DNA from 2 places in the Streptomyces sp. NPDC053542 genome. Region 1 is predicted to be linked to the other one. Evidence: riboswitches for the same ligand, from Rfam matches in the RefSeq annotation. Region 1 holds a riboswitch; the other holds the start of a gene.

Region 1 (10,138 bases):
AGTGGCCTTGATGAACACGAAGTCCAGCCCCTTGGTGGAGTACGTGGGCTGGTACGAGCTGACATCGACGCCGTGCAGCATTGCAATCCTCCCGCAACCGTGCGATTACCAAGCGTCACTGCGGTCCATCATGGACATGCCCGCTGACGCGAGGTCTCAAAGGTGGAGTCGCCCTCCGGCCGTGCTTCGTCGCTCCCCTCGACGTCCCCCGTGCACGACGGCTGTGCACGCTGTGTGAAAAGCGCCGTCGACAACCAAACGCCATCCGGCGTACGGGAGTTCCCCGTGTGTCATACGGATACGGGGTGTGGGCCCGGGGCGCAAGGGAAAAACGACAACGGGCCCGAACCGGGGGAGGTCCGGACCCGTCGCGGGGTGAAGAGGTCAGGCCGGGGGGCGGGGCGCGTAGCGCGCCACCAGCAGGCCCAGCGTTGCCAGGGCGATCAGCATCACGAGAATCACGAACGGGCGCCTGCCCCCAACCCCCAGGGGTATTCCGTGATCTGGATCACGTGCCGTCAGCACTCGATGATGTTGACCGCCAGCCCGCCGCGCGCGGTCTCCTTGTACTTCACGGACATGTCGGCGCCGGTGTCCTTCATGGTCTTGATGACCTTGTCGAGGGAGACGTGGTGCCGGCCGTCGCCGCGCAGCGCCATGCGCGCCGCGGTGACCGCCTTCGCCGAAGCCATGCCATTGCGCTCGATGCACGGGATCTGCACCAGGCCGCCGACCGGGTCGCAGGTCAGGCCGAGGTTGTGCTCCATGCCGATCTCGGCGGCGTTCTCCACCTGCTCCGGGGAGCCGCCCAGCACCTCCGCCAGGCCGCCGGCCGCCATCGAGCAGGCCGAGCCGACCTCGCCCTGGCAGCCGACCTCGGCGCCGGAGATGGAGGCGTTCTCCTTGAAGAGCATGCCGATCGCGCCCGCGGCCAGCAGGAAGCGGACCACGCCCTCCTCGTCCGCGCCGGGCACGAAGTTCATGTAGTAGTGCAGGACGGCGGGGATGATGCCGGCCGCGCCGTTGGTGGGCGCGGTCACGACCCGGCCGCCGGCCGCGTTCTCCTCGTTGACGGCCATCGCGTAGAGGGTCACCCACTCCATCGCGTGGGCCAGCGGGTCGCCCTCGGAGCGCAGCGCGCGGGCCGCGTTCGCCGCCCGGCGGCGCACCTTCAGGCCGCCCGGCAGGATGCCCTCGCGGGACAGGCCGCGGTTCACGCAGCCCTGCATGACCTGCCAGATCTCCAGCAGCCCGGCGCGGATCTCCTCCTCCGTGCGCCACGCCTTCTCGTTCTCCAGCATCAGCGCGGAGATCGACAGGCCGGTCTCCTGGGCGAGCCGCAGCAGCTCGTCGCCGGTGCGGAAGGGGTACTTCAGCACGGTGTCGTCGAGCACGATGCGGTCGGCGCCGACCGCGTCCTCGTCCACGACGAAGCCGCCGCCCACCGAGTAGTACGTCTTCTCCAGCAGCGGGGCGCCGTGCTCGTCGTACGCGAAGAGGGTCATGCCGTTGGCGTGGTACGGCAGCGAGCGGCGGCGGTGCAGGATCAGTTCGGTCGACTCGTCGAAGTCGATCTCGTGCACATCGCCTATTTCGGCGTCCAGCAGCCGCAGCCGCTTGGTGGTGCGGATGCGCTCGACCATCTCGTCGGCGTTCTCGACGTCGACGGTGCGCGGCGAGTGGCCCTCCAGACCCAGCAGGACGGCCTTGGGGGTGCCGTGGCCGTGGCCGGTGGCGCCGAGCGAGCCGAAGAGTTCGGCCCGTACGGAGGTGGTCTGCGCGAGGAGGCCGTCCTTCTTGAGGCGGCCCACGAACATCCGTGCCGCGCGCATCGGGCCGACCGTGTGGGAGGAGGACGGGCCGATGCCGATGGAGAAAAGGTCGAAGACGGAGATGGCCACGGTGGCGGACTCCTTTGTCTGCTCAGGGTGGGCGAGTGGGCGGGATGCGTGCCGGGCACGCTCCGCCGGAGCAGGCCGTGAACGGCGTAGGTGGGACGTTTCTTCGCCGACTGTCGAGCCTAACGCGACAGAAGGGGCCTACCGGGCGGTTACCGGACGTCCTGTGGGAAGGCGCACATGGCGCACACGTCACGGTGCGTATGAGGGCGCGCACGCCACGGGCCCGGGGACGGAATGCCCCGGGCCCGTGAAGCCCGTACGACCGCCGGGTGTCTTACTTGCCCAGCTCGGGGTAGAGCGGGTGCTTGTCGGCGAGCGCGGTGACGCGGGCCTTGAGGGAGGCCGCGTCGTACTCCGGCATGAGTGCCAGCGCGATGATGTCGGCGACCTCGCGGAAGTCCTCGGTGGTGAAGCCGCGGGTGGCGAGCGCCGGGGTGCCGATCCGCAGGCCCGAGGTGACCATCGGGGGCCGCGGGTCGTTCGGGACGGCGTTGCGGTTGACCGTGATGCCGACCTCGTGGAGGCGGTCCTCGGCCTGCTGGCCGTCCAGCTCGGAGTCGCGCAGGTCGACCAGGACCAGGTGCACGTCGGTGCCGCCGGAGAGCACGTTGACGCCCGACGCGCGCGCGTCGGGGGAGGTCAGACGCTCGGCGAGGAGCTTGGCGCCCTCGACGGTGCGCTGCTGGCGCTCCTTGAAGTCCTCCGAGGCGGCGACCTTGAAGGAGACCGCCTTGGCCGCGATCACGTGCTCCAGGGGGCCGCCCTGGAAGCCCGGGAAGACCGAGGAGTTCAGCTTCTTCGCGAAGTCCTTCTTGGCCAGGATGATGCCGCCGCGCGGACCGCCGAGCGTCTTGTGCGTGGTGGAGGTCACGATGTCGGCGTGCTCGACCGGGTTCGGGTGCAGACCCGCGGCGACCAGGCCGGCGAAGTGCGCCATGTCGACCCACAGGTACGCGCCGACCTCGTCGGCGATGCGCCGGAAGGCGGCGAAGTCGAGCTGGCGCGGGTACGCCGACCAGCCCGCGATGATCACCTTGGGGCGGTGCTCCTTGGCGAGCTGCTCGACCTCGGCCATGTCGACCAGGCCGTTGCCGTCGACGTGGTAGGGGACCACGTTGAACTGCTTGCCGGAGAAGTTCAGGCGCATGCCGTGGGTGAGGTGCCCGCCGTGCGCCAGGTCGAGGCCCAGGATCGTGTCGCCCGGCTTGGCCATGGCGAACAGCGCTGCCTGGTTCGCGGAGGCGCCGGAGTGCGGCTGCACGTTGGCGTACTCGGCGCCGAACAGCTCCTTGACCCGGTCGATCGCGATCTGCTCGGTGACGTCGACGTGCTCGCAGCCGCCGTAGTAGCGGCGGCCGGGGTAGCCCTCGGCGTACTTGTTGGTGAGGACCGAGCCCTGGGCCTCCATGACGGCGACCGGAGCGAAGTTCTCCGACGCGATCATCTCGAGGGTGGACTGCTGACGGTGGAGTTCGGCGTCGACAGCGGCGGCGACGTCGGGGTCGAGCTCATGGAGGGAGCTGTTGAGAAGCGACATGAGTCTTCCTGGGTGGGAGCCTCCGAGGGGCTTGTGGCCCCTCGGCACGGCGGGCGGGCGTAGGTCAGCCGGCGGTGAAAGCGGTGTACTCGTCGGCGGAGAGCAGGTCCTCCGGCTCGCCGCTCAGCTTCACCTTGAACAGCCAGCCGCCCTCGAAGGGGGCGGAATTCACCAGCGACGGGTCGTTCGCCACGTCCTCGTTGACCTCCGTGACCTCACCGTCGACCGGGGAGTAGAGATCGCTGACGGACTTGGTCGACTCCAGCTCGCCGCAGGACTCACCCGCGGTGACGGTGTCGCCGACCTCGGGGAGCTGGGCGTAGACGACATCGCCGAGCGCGTTGGCCGCGTGCTCGGTGATGCCGACCGTCGAGACGCCGTCCACGGCGGCCGACAGCCACTCGTGCTCCTTGCTGTACCGGAGCTGCTGGGGGTTGCTCATGGTTCGATTCTCCTGGATGCGCGGGAATGATCGTGCAGAGGGTCTTGACAGGTGAGACGCGAACGCGTCACTTCTACCGTCCGCAGGCACTTCTACCGTCCGTACGGAGCGGCCGTGGCGGGTTGCGCCACGCCGGGCGGCTACTTCTCCCGCTTGTAGAAGGGCAGCGCGACGACCTCGTACGGCTCGTGCTTGCCGCGGATGTCCACGGCGACGCCCTTCGTGCCCGGCTCGGCGTGCGCCGCGTCCACGTAAGCCATCGCGATGGGCTTGCCGAGGGTGGGGGAGGGGGCGCCGGAGGTGACGGTGCCGATGGCGGTGCCCTCGGCGTCCACGACCGGGTAGCCCGCGCGCGGCACGCGGCGGCCCTCGGCGATCAGCCCGACCAGCTTGCGCGGCGGGTTCTGCTCGGCGCGCTCGGCGGCCGCCGCCAGCGCGTCCCGGCCCACGAAGCGGCCCTCGTTCCCGGGCTTCTCGAACTTCACGACCCGGCCCAGGCCCGCGTCGAACGGCGTCAGGGAGGTGGACAGCTCGTTCCCGTACAGCGGCATGCCCGCCTCCAGGCGCAGCGTGTCGCGGCAGGACAGGCCGCAGGGGACCAGTCCGGCGTCCTTGCCCGCCTCGGTCAGCGCCTCCCAGAGGGCGACCGCGTCGGCGGGCCGGGCGAACAGCTCGAAGCCGTCCTCGCCGGTGTAGCCGGTCCGCGCGATCAGCGCCTCGACGCCCGCGACGGTGCCGGGCAGGCCCGCGTAGTACTTCAGGCCGTCCAGGTCGGCGTCGGTGAGACTCTTCAGGATGCCCGCGGACTCCGGGCCCTGGACGGCGAGCAGCGCGTACGCGTCGCGGTCGTCCCGCACGGCGGCGTCGAAGCCGGCCTGCCGGTCGCGCAGCGCGTCCAGCACGGTCTGCGCGTTGGAGGCGTTGGCCACGACCATGTACTCCTGGTCGGCCAGCCGGTAGACGATCAGGTCGTCCAGGATGCCGCCGTCCTCCTGGCAGATCATCGTGTACCGGGCGCGGCCCGGCTTGACCGAGCCGATGTTGCCGACCAGCGCGTAGTCGAGGAGGTCGGCCGCCTGCGGCCCGGTGACGGTGATCTCGCCCATGTGGGAGAGGTCGAAGAGGCCGGCGCGGGTGCGGACGGCGACGTGCTCGTCGCGCTCGCTGCCGTAGCGCAGCGGCATGTCCCAGCCGGCGAAGTCGGTCATGGTCGCGCCGAGCGCGCGATGCGTGGCATCGAGCGCGGTACGACGGGGTTCACTCATGGCAGCGGGCTCCCGGGGGATGGACGACAGGGACGTATCGGACGTCTCCCCATCTGTCATCGGAACCTGAGAGGTTCACCGACAGCCCCGATCGGGGCTTCGGCTTGCACCTTGGGTGGGGCCGCACCCGGGCGGCCCGCTTTTCAGATCTGCCTCGTCCGCGCAGTACAGGGGCCTGAGAGATTCAAGGGAGTACTTGCTCCTTCGGCGCCCCGCCGTGGCCTGGCGGGAACTCTCCCGCGCGGATTCAAGCGGCCGGTATGCAGTTGAGCGCCGGTGTGCGGTCGCGGTGCACGTGGCGCGCACATCATTGCACGGCGGCGCCGGATAGAGGAGTCCCGGCCCGCACACCCCGTGTGCCCCGCCCGACCTGACCCGCGCTTGAAGCTCATTACCTTTTCTTGACACTCTGCGGGTAGGGGGACATCCAGTGAACCAACGGGGAGGGCGATCACGGTGCAGAGGCAAGCCGTATGCGCGACGACAGCGGGGGTCGCGCCCGGCGCGGTGCCGCGCCGCGCCCGCGCGCCCAAGGCGGTGGCGCGTCCCGGCCGCGGCGCGCCGGTGATGGACCTGCGCGGCACGGAAGGCGAGGCGGCCGTGAGGGAGCTGGGCTTCCCCGCGGGCGGCCTGGTCGTCGTCTCGGGCCTGCCCGGCAGCGGCAAGAGCACGCTGATGCACCGCGTGGTGCCCGCGCTCGACCGGGCCGGCGTGCCCGTGCACCGCATCGACTCCCAGGACGTACGGGAGCGCTGGGAGTCGGGCCGGCTCGGCAGGCTGCCGTACGGCCTGGTCCGCCCGCTGGTGCGGGCCGCGCACTACCACGGCCTGCGGCAGGCGCTGCGCTCCGGCGGCAGCGTGGTCGTGCACGACTGCGGCACGCTCGCCTGGGTGCGCCGCTGGATCGCGCGCACCGCCCGGCGGGAGGGCCGTGAGCTGCATCTCGTCCTGCTCGACGTGCCGCCGGCGGTGGCGCTCTCCGGGCAGCGGGCCAGGGGCCGCGGGGTGTCCGGTTACGCCTTCGGGCGGCACCGCCGCGCGGTCCGGCGGCTGCTGGCCAGGGCCCGGTCGGCGCGGCTGCCGAAGGGGTTCACGGCGTCGGTGCTGCTGGACCGGCGGGCGGCGGACGCGCTGGAGCGGACGACGTTCGGCTGACATCCGGCTGACGGGACCGCGCGCTTCGGTTCCCGGGTGTGACGCGTGGTCTTGGTCCGGGTGTGAGACGGGCCATGAAGAACCGGCCGGTCGGACGCTAGGGTTTTCGACCAGGCAGCGCGGTACGAAGCGGGTGGGTGACCATGGACATTCCGGAGCAGAGCATCCCTGGGCAGGGCATTTCCGAGCAGGGCATTCCGCAGTTGGCCTGGCCGGCCAACGAGCTGGAAGAGGTGCTCGCCGCGTCCGTCGGCCACCCGCACGCCGGCGCCCGGATCGTCGAGGTGCTCGGCCGCAGTCGGATCTGGGTGCCGCTGCCCAAGGGCGGCGGCCCCGAGAGCGCGGGCCTCGGGCAACCGGGCCTGGACCTGCCCACGGTCGAGCTGCCCGACGGCATGGCGTACGTCCCCGTCTTCAGCTCCGAGCAGGAGTTCATGAAGGTCGTCGGGGAGCACATGTCGTTCACCGTCGCCCCGGCCCGCGAGTTCGCCCGCGGCCTGCCGCCGAAGATCGGCATCGCGGTGAACCCGGACGGCACCGTCGGCGCACCGCTGCCGCCGCCCGCCGTGGCCGAGCTGTGCCGCGGTGACATGCCGCGCGACGGCCTGCCCTCGGGCGGCCGGGTGCGGCTGTACGAGCCGGACTGGCAGGACGAGCCGGTGGACTTCCTCGCCGCGGCGGGGCTGGAGTTCTCCGGCGTGCCGTACGTCATGACCGCCCGCCGCTGCCTCGCGAACATCGAGGGCGACGCGCCCACGCTCTTCGTCGGCGTGCAGGTCGCCGACCCGGCGGCGGCGCTCCAGGACCAGGGGCAGCGGGACGGCGCGCTGGCCGCCCTGGGCCGGGCGCTCGGCGCCGTACCGGTGCCCTGGCCCGTCCAGCTGGTCATGCTGGACATCGCCCAGGACCCCGTCGTGGACTGGATGCGGGAGCGGGTCCGGCCCTTCTACGCGCAGGACCTGATGTAACGCGAACGCGGCCGCGAACCCGCCCGTACCGGGGCGGATCACTCGCGCCCGGCCCGCGCCCGGCCCCGGCCGCGCGCCGGACCCGCCCTTAAGCTGGTGCAATGACCGGGCGGGCGCCCTTGCGCGCCTGCCGAGAGAAGGGACGGGGACACGTGAGCGCGGGTGCGCATCAGGGAGCGGCGGCCGGCCAGGTCGAGCAGGTGCTGCAGCAGGTCTCGCCCGGCCGGTACGACGCCTATGAGGCGCTGCTGCAGGCGCTGGCCGGGGGCCAGGTGTGGATGCTGCTGTGGCAGGGCAGCGCCGGGGCCCCCGATGCGCAGTACGGCAACATGGAGGTCGACGGGCTCGGCTACGCGCCGTGCGTGACCTCCCCGGCGGAGCTCGCGGCCAGCGGCTGGACCCGCGCCCACGAAGTGGTCTCCGGGCCCGAGATCGCCGCCGCGCTCTACCCCGACCGCTGGGGCCTGTGGCTGAACCCGCACGCGCCGGGCGGCGGCGTCGGCGTCCCCTGGCTGGACCTGCGCCGGATCGCCGGCGGCCTGGACCGGCTGCCCGCGGGACCCTTGCGGATCACCGAACCGGCCGTGGAGATCCCGCAGTTCTACGCCCTCCTCGGGCAGAACGCGCACCGCACCCCGGCGGTGCGCTCGCTGCGCCGCGCCTGGGTGCAGCCCGCGCTCGGCGTCCCGTACCTGGCGATCGGTCTGGAGCTGTACGACACCGGTCCGGCCGCCGTGGAGTCGGTACGGCTGATGATGCAGCAGTCCATCGGCGCGGTTCCGGAGGGACTGCCTGTCTCGACGGTGGCGCTGGAGGACGAATACGACCCGGTGGGCATGTGGATGCGGGCCTACGCCCGCCCCTTCTTCGACCGCGGTGCGCAGGACCCGACCGCCGCCCCCACCGCCCCCCACGGCTACGGCTACCCCCGTCCCTACTGAGGTCACGCGCGCCCCCATCACGGCGTGAAAGTGTTGTCGCCCCGCACGCCGACGTGTGCCGAATTGCCCTCCTGTGTACCGTCGTTGAGGTCGCCGTCGGGCGGGGGTGCGAACCGCTGAGCCGTCCCGGATGTCCGTATAACGGAATGCCGTGGAGCACATCACAGTTGCGCATCCTTTCCCCGGCAGGGCTGGTGACTGATCGCGACTCGGATGAAGACTCCCGCAGCAGGGTCTGGACCCTGTGTGCGACGGGCAACTCGACCGCTGTCGCGCGGACATCCGAAAAACGCTGAGCTGCAAGACCTCCGGACGTCCGCCGGCGCGCACACCAGTGATGTGAACCGAGCCGCCGACGCGGCGGACATGGGCCGGCCAAGCGCGGCCGAGAGGGGTCTAAGGCACGTGACCGCACCGATCGAGACCACCGGGGCGGCTGCCGAGGCGCAGCCGGAAGCGGTGCTGGAAGGCGTGTCGAGCAAGCGGATCGAGGGCCGCTCGCTCGGTCAGATCGCCTGGCTGCGCTTCAAACGCGACAAGGTCGCGGTGGCCGGTGCCATCGTTGTCATCCTCCTCATCGTGATCGCGGCGCTCTCCCGGCCCCTGCAGTCACTCCTCGGCCTGGACCCGAACGAGCCGAACCAGTCGCTGATCGACCCCAACACCACCCTGCCGCTCGGCGACTTCGGCGGCATGAGCGCGGACCACCCGCTCGGCGTGGACCCCAAGTTCGGCCGCGACCTGCTCGCGCGGGTCCTGGAGGGCTCCTGGGTCTCGCTGATCGTGGCGTTCGGCGCGACGCTGCTGTCGGTGGCGATCGGCACGGTCCTCGGCGTGGTGGCGGGCTTCTACCGCGGCCGGGTGGACGCGGTGATCAGCCGGATGATGGACGTCTTCCTGGCGTTCCCGCTGCTGCTCTTCGCCATCGCCATCTCCGCCTCGCTGCAGGGCGGCGCCTTCGGCCTGGAGGGTCTGCCGCTGCACATCTCGGTCCTGATCTTCGTGATCGGCTTCTTCAACTGGCCGTACATGGGCCGCATCGTGCGGGCCCAGACGCTGTCGCTGCGGGAGCGCGAATTCGTCGACGCCGCCCGCGGGATGGGCGCCCGCGGACCGTTCATCCTCTTCCGGGAGCTGCTGCCGAACCTGGTGGGGCCCATCGTCGTGTACTCCACGCTGCTGATCCCCTCGAACATCCTCTTCGAGGCGGCGCTCAGCTTCCTCGGTGTCGGCATCCAGCCCCCGCAGTCCTCCTGGGGCGGAATGCTGAACCAGGCGGTCAAGTACTACGAGGTCGACCCCCAGTACATGCTCGTCCCCGGCCTCGCGATCTTCGTCACCGTACTCGCGTTCAACCTGCTCGGTGACGGCCTGCGGGACGCGCTGGACCCGCGCAGCCGCTGACGCCGTTCCGGCAGCGCCCGGGCGGTCCCGGCTAGTTCCACCGAAGTTTCCGACGAACGAAGGGGAAACCGAGCATCATGCGAAGGTCAGTTCCGGTCGCGGCGATCGCGGCCATATCCAGTGCGGGCCTTTTGCTGGCCGGCTGCAGTGGCGGCAAGGACGCGAACGGAGGCGAGTCCGCGGCGAACGCCGCGACGAAGGGCATCGTCAACGCCTCGGACGCGAAGGGCGGGACGGTCAACTACGCGATCAGCGACGCCCCCGAGTCCTTCGACCCGGGCAACACCTACTACGCCTTCATCTACAACTTCAGCCGTCTCTACGCGCGTCCGCTCACCACCTTCAAGCCGGCCCCCGGCGAGAAGGGCAACGAGCTGGTACCCGACCTCGCCGAGTCGATGGGCAAGCCCACCGACGGCGGCAGGACCTGGACGTACAAGCTCCGCAAGGGCGTGAAGTACGAGGACGGCAAGCCCGTCACCTCGCAGGACGTGAAGTACGCGGTGGAGCGCTCCAACTTCGCGC
Region 2 (10,138 bases), on a different contig from region 1:
GTTCATTCTCGGGCTGGGGCTCGCTATTCAGGTACGTTCCACCAGTGACAGCAGTGCGCTGCGCGGAGCGCGCCAGGAGGACCTGGTGCGCATCCTTGACGAGCTCGATGACCGCTCGCAGCGCCTGGAGGACGAGCAGCGGCGGTTGGAAGGCCAGAAGACCGAGCTGGAGAACAGTTCGGACCAGGCCGAGGAGGCCCGTAAGCAGACGGTGGAAAAAGAACAGCAGCTCGGGGTGCTGGCCGGTACGGTGGCGGCCGAGGGGCCCGGCATCTCGCTCACGATCGACGACCCGTCCCGCTCCGTCGAGGCGGACAAGCTCCTGGACACGATCCAGGAGCTGCGCGCGGCCGGTGCGGAGGCCATTCAGGTCAACGACGTCCGTGTCGTGGCGAACACCTACGTCTCGGACGTGCGGGGCGGCGTGGAGATCGACGGGAAGCGGGTCGTGCAGCCGTTCCGCTTCAAGGTCATCGGCAAGCCCGAGGACCTGGAGCCGGCCCTGAACATTCCCGGCGGAGTGGTTCAGACATTGGAGAAGGAGCAGGCCACGGTGTCTGTGACCCGGCAGAACAAGATCGTCGTGGACGCCTTGCGCAAGGCGGAACGGCCCGACTACGCGCGGTCGTCGTCGCAGTGAGGCGGGAACGTATGGCGAGGCGTGCGACGGGGCATGAGGTAGCCGGGGGTCGGCGCACCGCACAAGTGGTGCGTGGTGGAAACTGTGTGAAGGCCACGGACGTTGAATGGATGTCCGGATCGGCCGGTGTGTGCATCGAGGGTTCGTCCTGCCCCACGGGCGGGTCTGTTTCGTTCAAGGGGAATCGCCCGTGAGTTTTTTTGCGAAGCTGTTCGGCAAGAGTGACCGCAAGGAAGGCGCCGAAGCCTCTGCGCGGCACGCCGCGCCACGGCAGTCAGGTGAGCCGGCGTCCAATGAGGAGCGCCCGCTCTTCCGTGACGAGGTGGCAGGTCCGGCCGGTGGTACTTCCGGAGGTCAGCAGCCCGGTTCTGTTGACCCTGCCGCGTCCGGCCCCATAGGTTTCCAGGAACCATCAGCCGCTACGGGTGGAGGGTCCGCCTTGCCGGTTTGTACGAGGTGCGGGCACCGCAATGCCGAGGCGAGCCGGTTCTGCTCCAACTGCGGCGCGCCGCTGCGCGCCGGTGGGCAGGCCGAGCGTCCCTCCGAGACGACCTCGACCATCTCCATTTCGGGTATCGAGGCGTATGACGCGGAGTCGACGGGGCAGACCCCGATGCCTTCGCTGTCCCCCGAGGCCCAGGCCGCCGTGGACGCGCTGCCGCTCGGCTCCGCGCTCCTCGTCGTGCGCCGGGGCCCCAATTCCGGCAGCCGCTTCCTGCTGGACGGTGAGCTGACCACGGCGGGCCGTCATCCGCAGAGTGACATCTTCCTGGACGACGTGACGGTCTCCCGCAGCCATGTGGAATTCCACCGCGGTCAGGACGGCAGCTTCACCGTCAGGGACGTCGGCAGCCTGAACGGCACCTACGTCAACCGTGAGCGGATCGACTCCGTTCCGCTGGCGAACGGCGACGAGGTGCAGATCGGCAAGTTCCGCCTGGTCTTCTACGCGAGCCAGCGGGGCGTCGGCATCTGACCGGCCAGGGAAGGCACATGCACCACACACCGTCCGGCGGTGCCGGTTCCTCCGGCACCGCCGCCGCGGGCGGCGAGCTGGTGAGCATCGGTACGGTGCTCAATCTGCTGCGCGACGAATTCCCCGAGGTCACGATCTCCAAGATCCGCTTCCTGGAGTCCGAGGGCCTGGTCGAGCCGCAGCGTACGCCGTCCGGGTACCGCAAGTTCAGCACCGAGGACGTCGAGCGGCTGGCGGGCGTGCTGCGGATGCAGCGCGACCACTACCTGCCGCTGAAGGTCATCCGCGAGCACCTGGACGCCGTGGCGCGCGGTGAGGACGTGCAGCTCCCGGCGCCAGCCTCGGCGCCCGGGGAGTTCCTGGACGGTGTACAGGAGTCGTCCGGTGAGCATCCGACGGCCGCCCGGATCGGCCGCGACGAGCTGCTCGCCGCCACTGAGGTGGACGAGTCCGAGCTCGCGGACTGGGAGGCGTACGGTCTGCTCGCCCCGGCGTCCGACGGCGGGTACGGCATCGAAGCCGTGGCGGTCGCCAAGCTCGTCGCCGAGCTCGGCCGCTTCGGCCTGGAAGCGCGTCATCTGCGGGCGGTGAAGGCCGCCGCGGAGCGCGAGGCGGGCCTGATCGAGCAGGTCGTGGCGCCGCTGAAGCGGCACCGCAACCCGCAGACCAGGGCCCATGCGGAGGCCACGGCCAGGGAGCTGGCCACGCTCTCCGTACGACTTCATGCGGCCTTGGTCCAGGCCGCCCTCCACGTCCGGCTGCCGTGACCTTGGGTGCGGTCACCCCCGCCGAGGGGGTGCCCGACTACCCAAACCGGCCGGGCACGTCCTAGGGTTGCTGTGTGAACGAGCTCGACGTCGTGGGTGTCCGGGTGGAAATGCCTTCCAACCAACCAATCGTGCTGTTGCGCGAGGTGGGAGGCGACCGCTACCTGCCCATTTGGATCGGGCCCGGCGAGGCGACCGCCATCGCCTTCGCCCAGCAGGGCATGGCCCCTGCCAGGCCGCTGACGCACGACCTGTTCAAGGACGTGCTGGAGGCGGTGGGCCAGGAGCTGTCCCAGGTGCGCATCACGGACCTGCGGGAAGGTGTCTTCTACGCCGAGCTGGTCTTCGCCAGTGGCGTGGAGGTCAGCGCCCGCCCGTCCGACGCCATAGCGCTGGCGCTGCGCACGGGTACGCCGATCTACGGGACCGACGGGGTGCTGGACGATGCCGGCATCGCGATCCCGGATGAGCAGGAGGACGAGGTGGAGAAGTTCCGCGAGTTCCTCGATCAGATCTCGCCCGAGGACTTCGGCACCAACAGCCAGTAGCGCCACAGCGGGCGCCGCGCCGTCAGGGAGCGAGCGAGGCGCACGACAGCACACCCGGCGCACAACCCACCAGACATTCCCCGCATAAAGTCACGTGAAACCACTCGTAGGGTGATTATCACTCGGCGTGGCGAGCGCGGCGATCGTTGACGCACCCCGAGTGACTGCATACCGTCGATAAGGCAGGTCCCGTCCGGGACGTGAAGGACGGAGGTCGGCGTGGCAATCACCGGCGACGGTACGGCGGCGGGAGGGGCATTGCCGCTTCACACTGGCGCGGCGAATCGTGCCCCGGTAAACCGTGCCCCGGCACAGGCCGCCGGGAAGCCGGCCGGCCCGGGCAGCGAGACCGTCGGATACCGAGGGCCGACGGCATGTGCCGCCGCGGGGATCACTTACCGGCAGCTGGACTACTGGGCGCGTACGGGTCTGGTCGAGCCCAGCGTGCGGCCCGCGTACGGCTCGGGCACCCAGCGGCTCTACAGCTTCCGGGACGTCGTCGTCCTGAAGATCGTCAAGCGGCTGCTGGACACCGGCGTCTCGCTGCAGAACATCCGCACGGCCGTGCAGCACCTCGCCTCCCGCGAACTGTCCGATCTGGCGCAGATGACGCTGATGAGCGATGGCGCGACGGTGTACGAGTGCACCTCGCCCGACGAGGTCGTCGATCTGCTCCAGGGGGGCCAGGGCGTCTTCGGTATCGCGGTCGGCGTGGTCTGGCGGGACGTGGAGGCCGGGCTGTCCCAGCTGCACGGAGAGCGCGTGGACACCGGGGAGACCCTCATCGGCCACAATCCCCACGACGAGCTGGCCCGCCGGAGGAACCGCGCGGTCTAGAACGGCACGTGCAGGCGCACGGTACGACGCGGAGTGCGGAAGCCGTCGTACGGCTCCTGCCGGAGCGCTCCCGGCCCGCCGCGCGGCCGATTGTCAGTGGCGTACGGCACCATCAGTGACGTGAGACGTGCGCCGACGATCCTGCATCTGGACATGGATGCGTTCTTCGCGGCCGCCGAGCAGGCGGCCAAGCCCAGCCTGCGCGGGAAGCCCGTGGTGGTGGGCGGCATCGGCGGGCGCGGCGTCGTCTCCACCGCGTCGTACGAGGCCCGTGTCTTCGGCGTCCGCTCGGCCATGCCCACCGCCCAGGCCCGCCGCCTCTGCCCCAACGCCGCGTACCTCACGCCCCGCTTTCACGTCTACCGCCAGGTGAGCGAAAAGGTCATGGCGCTGCTGCACGAGCTGTCGCCGCTGGTGGAGCCGCTGAGCCTGGACGAGGCGTTCGTGGACCTGGAGGCCGGCGGGGTCGCCGACGACGCCGTATCGGCCCGTGCGGTGGGGGAGCAGCTGCGCCGCGACATCCTCGAGGTCACGGGACTGACCGGCTCGGTGGGCCTCGCGGGCGCCAAGATGCTCGCGAAGATCGCGTCCGAGCAGGCCAAGCCGGACGGCCTGCGACTGATAGAGCCGGGCACCGAGCGCGAGCTGCTCGGGCCGATGACCGTGCGGACGCTGCCGGGCGTCGGCCCGGCCACGGCCGAGGCGCTGCGCAAGGCCGGCATCCACACGGTCGCGGAGACCGCCGAGGCCGGCGAGGCGGAGCTGGTGCGGCTGCTCGGGCGGGCGCACGGCACGGGGCTGTACGCGATGGCGCTGGGCCAGGACGACCGGCCGGTGGTCGCGGAGCGGGACGCCAAGTCGATCTCCGTCGAGGACACCTTCGAGGTGGACCTCACCGACCGTACGAGGGTGCGTGCCGAGGTGATGCGGCTGGCGGACCGCTGCGTACAGCGGCTGCGCGCGGCCGGACGCTCGGGCCGTACGGTCGTGCTGAAGGTGCGTAACTACGACTTCTCCACGCTGACCAGGTCCGAGACGCAGCGCGGGCCGACGGACGACCCCGCGGTGGTGCGGGAGGCGGCGGGGCGGCTGCTGGACCTGATCGACACGACGGGCGGGGTGCGGCTGCTCGGCGTGGGGGTGACCGGCCTCGCCGACTTCACGCAGGAGGACCTCTTCGCGCAGGTGGCGACGGAGCGGGCGGCCGAGGAGGCCCGGCTCATGGAGGAGGCCAGGGCGACGGCCGGGGCGGCGGAGGACGGGGCGGCAGAAGAGGCCGAGGAGGCCCCTGAGCGGCCCAGGAAGTGGCTGCCGGGCCTGGACGTGGTCCATGCCGAGTACGGCCCCGGATGGGTCCAGGGAAGCGGCCTGGGGCGGGTCACCGTACGGTTCGAGCAGCCCTGGTCCGCGCCGGGGCGGGTGCGGACGTTCCTGGTGGACGACCCGGCGCTGACGCCGGGGGAGGCGCTGCCTCTGGTGGGCGGCGGTCCGGACGTTCCGCCGGCGGCCGATGGGACAGTGGCCGGGGAGAGCGCGCACCCGCCCATAGCCGGGGGCCCGGCCCTGCCGACAGCCCCGATGGATCGGACAGCCGCGGAGCCGCCCCCGCCTGCCGGTCAGTCCTCCGACGAGCCCGCTATCCGGCCGAAGTCCCGGTCGGCGGACCCCGCGGCCGGACGGCCGACGGCGTCCTCCCCGGCGAGCTCCGCGTCCGTGGCGGAGATATCCAGCCGGTAGTGGTGGTAGAGCTGCAGTTCCTGCTCCGGTGAGAGGTGGCGGCCCACTCCGAAGTCCGGCGCGTCCTTGATCAGCTTCCGCTCGTACGGCACGTGCAGCGCGTCGTCGACCAGCCGGCTCGGCTCCAGCGGCACGAACGCGTCCCGGCTGAAAAGCCCCGTACGGACCGCCGCCCACTCCGGCTCGCCGGTGGCGTCGTCCAGGTACACCTCGTCGACGGTGCCGATCTTGGTGCCGTGCCGGTCGAACGCCTTGCGGCCGATCAGACTGCGTGGATCGATATCGGTCTGCACTGTTCCTCCTACCTGCTGGAACTGTCCTCTGCACCCAACGAAACGGCACATTTCCCACCCTGGCCACTCGAGGGATGCCGAGCAGTCGCGCTGGTAGGCTGGTCAGCGATCGATGACCCCGTGCGGGAGAGCTCTCCGACCCCCGGGCCGGAGGCGCCGAAGGAGCAACTCCTCCCCGGAATCTCTCAGGCACCTGTACCGCGCGGACGAGATCACTCTGGAAAGCAGGGTGGGCCACGGACCAGTGCTGTGCCGGGAGCCCCTCCTCACCGACGGTGAAAACCGGACACTGCGTGCGTTCCGGTGAAGCTCTCAGGTTGAGATGACAGAGGGGGAGGCCGTCCGGGCACCAGCGCCGTGGTGCCCCTCGTAGGTCCCAGAGACCAGGAGGCCCCCGCAGATGACCACCAACCGCATCTCGTTGACCGAGCTGGAGCGCGGCACCCCGTTCGAGCAGCGCCACATCGGCCCCGACCAGGCGGCCCAGGCGAAGATGCTCGCGCACATCGGCTTCGGCTCGCTGGACGAGCTGACCGCGGCCGCCGTCCCCGACGTGATCAAGAGCGCCGAGGCGCTCGACCTGCCCCAGGGCCGTACCGAAGCGGAGGTCCTGGACGAGCTGCGGGGCCTCGCGGACCGCAACCGTGTGCTCTCCTCCATGATCGGCCTGGGGTACTACGGCACGTTCACGCCGCCGGTCATCCTGCGCAACGTCATGGAGAACCCGGCCTGGTACACCGCGTACACCCCGTACCAGCCGGAGATCTCGCAGGGCCGGCTGGAGGCCCTGCTCAACTTCCAGACCATGGTCGCCGACCTCACCGGGCTGCCCACCTCGGGCGCCTCGCTGCTGGACGAGGGCACCGCGGCCGCCGAGGCCATGGCGCTCTCCCGCCGCGTCGGCAAGGTCAAGAAGGGCGTCTTCCTCGTCGACGCCGACTGTCTGCCGCAGACCGTCGCCGTCATAGAGACCCGCGCCGAGCCCACCGGCGTCGAGGTCGTCGTCGCCGACCTGAGCGACGGCATCCCCGCCGAGATCGCCGAGCGCGGCGTCTTCGGAGTGCTGCTGCAGTACCCCGGCGCCTCCGGCGCGGTCCGCGACCCCCGCGCCCTGATCGAACAGGCTCACGAACTTGGCGCGATCGTGACCGTCGCCGCCGACCTCCTGGCGCTGACCCTGCTCACCTCGCCCGGCGAGCTCGGCGCCGACATCGCGGTCGGCACGACGCAGCGCTTCGGTGTGCCGATGGGCTTCGGCGGCCCGCACGCCGGCTTCATGGCCGTCCGGGAGAAGTTCGCCCGCAGCCTCCCCGGCCGCCTGGTCGGCGTCTCCGTCGACGCCGACGGCAACAAGGCGTACCGCCTGGCCCTGCAGACCCGCGAGCAGCACATCCGCCGCGAGAAGGCCACCAGCAACATCTGCACCGCGCAGGTCCTCCTCGCCGTCATGGCCGGCATGTACGCCGTCTACCACGGCCCCGAGGGTCTCGCCGCCATCGCCCGCCGTACCCACCGCTACGCAGCCGTCCTCGCCGAGGGCCTCCGCGCCGGCGGCATCGAGGTCGTGCACGGCACGTACTTCGACACCCTCACCGCGCGGGTCCCCGGCCGTGCCGCCGAGATCGTCGCCGCCGCCCGCGAGGCCGGCGTCAACCTCCGCCACGTCGACGCCGACCTCGTAGGCATCGCCTGTGACGAGACCACCGGGCGCGCCCAGCTCACCGCCGTGCTCGGCGCCTTCGGCGTCCAGGGCGACATCGAGCAGCTGGACGCGGCCGCCGCCGACGCGCTGCCCGAGTCCCTGCTGCGCAGCGACGACTACCTCGCGCACCCGGTCTTCCACCAGTACCGCTCCGAGACCGCGATGCTGCGCTACCTGCGCACCCTCGCCGACCGCGACTACGCGCTGGACCGCGGCATGATCCCGCTCGGCTCCTGCACGATGAAGCTGAACGCGACCACCGAGATGGAGCCGGTGACCTGGCCGCAGTTCGGCCAGCTGCACCCCTTCGCGCCGGTCGACCAGGCGCAGGGGTACCTCACCCTCATCCAGGAGCTGGAGGAGCGCCTCGCCGTCGTCACCGGCTACGACAAGGTCTCGCTGCAGCCCAACGCCGGTTCCCAGGGCGAGCTCGCGGGCCTGCTGGCGGTCCGCGCGTACCACCGCGCCAACGGCGACGAGCAGCGCACCGTCTGCCTCATCCCGTCCTCCGCGCACGGCACCAACGCCGCCAGCGCCGTGATGGCCGGCATGAAGGTCGTCGTCGTCAAGACCGGCGAGGACGGCGAGGTCGACGCCGACGACCTGCACGCCAAGATCGAGCAGTACCGTGACGAGCTGGCCGTCCTGATGGTCACCTACCCGTCCACGCACGGCGTGTTCGAGGAGCACATCACCCAGATCTGCGCGGCCGTGCACGACGCGGGCGGTCAGGTCTACGTCGACGGCGCCAACCTGAACGCGCTGGTCGGCGTCGCCGAGCCGGGCAAGTTCGGCGGCGACGTCTCGCACCTGAACCTGCACAAGACCTTCTGCATCCCGCACGGCGGCGGCGGTCCGGGCGTCGGCCCGGTCGGCGTGCGCGCGCATCTCGCGCCGTACCTCCCCAACCACCCGCTGCAGCCCACCGCGGGCCCCGAGACCGGCGTCGGCCCGATCTCCGCGGCGCCCTGGGGCTCGGCCGGCATCCTGCCGATCTCGTGGGCGTACGTCCGCCTCATGGGCGGCGAGGGCCTCAAGCGCGCCACCCAGGTCGCGGTGCTCTCCGCGAACTACATCGCCAAGCGCCTGGAGCCGCACTACCCGGTGCTCTACACCGGCCCCGGCGGCCTGGTCGCGCACGAGTGCATCATCGACGTACGGCCGCTGACCAAGGCCACCGGCGTCAGCATCGACGACGTCGCCAAGCGCCTGATCGACTACGGCTTCCACGCGCCGACGATGTCCTTCCCCGTGGCCGGCACGCTCATGATCGAGCCGACCGAGAGCGAGGACCTCGCCGAACTGGACCGTTTCTGCGACGCGATGATCGCCATCCGCGCGGAGATCGAGAAGGTCGGCACGGGGGAGTGGGACAAGGAGGACAACCCGCTGCGCAACGCCCCGCACACCGCGGCCTCCCTCACCGGCGAGTGGACCCACCCGTACACCCGTGAGGAAGCCGTGCACCCGGCCGGCGTGGACGCCGCGGCCAAGTACTGGCCGCCGGTGCGCCGCATCGACGGTGCCTACGGCGACCGCAACCTCGTGTGCTCCTGCCCGCCGCTGGAGGACTACGACGGCTGACGGCGGCGGGCGCGCCTCCTGAGGCGGCGCTCCCCGAGCTGACGGAGGGCGCTCCCTGAAGCGTCCCGGCACGTCAAAGGGCCCTCGGCGATCTCTCCGCCGGGGGCCCTGCTCGTACTTCCCGCTCACCGCGTCAGGCTGCGGTGACGACCTGCCCGGTGCCCATCGGCCGGTGCGGGTCGATGACCTGCCCGTCCGGCAGGAGCTCACCGGTGTCCTCGAAGAGGAGGACGCCGTTGCACAACAGGCTCCAGCCCTGCTCCGGGTGGTGCGCCACGAGATGGGCGGCCTCCCGGTCGGCGGACTCTGCTGACGGACACGGTGGCTGGTGCTGGCACATGGATGCTGTCTTTCGCTGCGGTGTGGTGGTGGACGTCTTCCTGCGGCTCGATGCACTGTTCATTTCGCCGCTCCCCCCGTTCGGTAGTTCGCTCCCAGTGTTGCCCTACGGACGTGATTCCGCAGGGATTTCGCAGCAGCGGTACTTACTGGATGAAGACGCATCACCCGTGCGGGCGGTTGCCGCCTCTCGTAGCGCACCTTTGGGTGGTCTCGACTGGTCATTGTGGGCTAGTCACCCGGCGGAACGATGCGTTCGGGGCGCCCACCGGACAGCAGTGCGCCCCGCGGCGAGGAGAACCGCGGGGCGCACTCCGGCGAATCGGAACCCGTCCGGTACGCGGCGCTTCGAGGGACGCCGCGTCCGGGGCCCCTAGGCCGGCGAGCTCATAAGGGACGCGGGCGTGAGGCGGAGCGTGAGACGGGACAGAAGCTCGGCGACACGGTGCGGACGGTGGGCGGCGATACCGGGGGGAGCCGGGGCCAGTGGGACCAACAGGTCCCCCGCCCCCGGGCAGCCCTCGGCGCCGTCCGCCGTGATGTCCTCGTGCAGCCACAGCGTGAGCATGTACAGCTCCGGTACGGACAGCAGCCGTGGCTGGTACGCGGCGGGCATGGATTCGGCCTGGTGCAGGGCCCGTTCGATCGCGGACACGTACGGACCCTCGCCGAAGTGCGAGAACGCCCAGCCGTCCGGCGTGAGCATGGCGTCCGC

The links. A riboswitch is a leader RNA that binds a small molecule or an ion and turns the genes downstream of it on or off. The one in region 1 is predicted to bind glycine.
Region 2: another riboswitch for glycine. It lies ahead of gcvP (aminomethyl-transferring glycine dehydrogenase); the one in region 1 lies ahead of gcvT (glycine cleavage system aminomethyltransferase GcvT).

What each region holds. Positions count from the first base shown of each region.
Region 1 covers NZ_JBITXL010000003.1:273,551-283,688, reverse strand. The annotation lists gene ACIGXO_RS09180 (GH25 family lysozyme) at 1-81, opposite strand, end outside; gene ACIGXO_RS09175 (L-serine ammonia-lyase) at 519-1,901, opposite strand; gene glyA (serine hydroxymethyltransferase) at 2,176-3,438, opposite strand; gene gcvH (glycine cleavage system protein GcvH) at 3,503-3,880, opposite strand; gene gcvT (glycine cleavage system aminomethyltransferase GcvT) at 4,021-5,145, opposite strand; glycine riboswitch at 5,299-5,395, opposite strand; gene ACIGXO_RS09155 (AAA family ATPase) at 5,602-6,300, shown strand; gene ACIGXO_RS09150 (enhanced serine sensitivity protein SseB) at 6,444-7,268, shown strand; gene ACIGXO_RS09145 (enhanced serine sensitivity protein SseB C-terminal domain-containing protein) at 7,421-8,209, shown strand; gene ACIGXO_RS09140 (ABC transporter permease) at 8,615-9,613, shown strand; gene ACIGXO_RS09135 (ABC transporter substrate-binding protein) at 9,691-10,138, shown strand, end outside.
Region 2 covers NZ_JBITXL010000009.1:5,787-15,924, forward strand. The annotation lists gene ACIGXO_RS24535 (DUF881 domain-containing protein) at 1-640, shown strand, start outside; gene ACIGXO_RS24540 (FHA domain-containing protein) at 747-1,616, shown strand; gene ACIGXO_RS24545 (MerR family transcriptional regulator) at 1,634-2,383, shown strand; gene ACIGXO_RS24550 (bifunctional nuclease family protein) at 2,458-2,931, shown strand; gene ACIGXO_RS24555 (MerR family transcriptional regulator) at 3,151-3,768, shown strand; partial or broken gene ACIGXO_RS24560 (DNA polymerase IV) at 3,889-5,244, shown strand; gene ACIGXO_RS24565 (PRC-barrel domain-containing protein) at 5,385-5,849, opposite strand; glycine riboswitch at 5,912-6,009, shown strand; gene gcvP (aminomethyl-transferring glycine dehydrogenase) at 6,199-9,084, shown strand; gene ACIGXO_RS24575 (DUF5999 family protein) at 9,218-9,424, opposite strand; gene ACIGXO_RS24580 (hypothetical protein) at 9,797-10,138, opposite strand, start outside.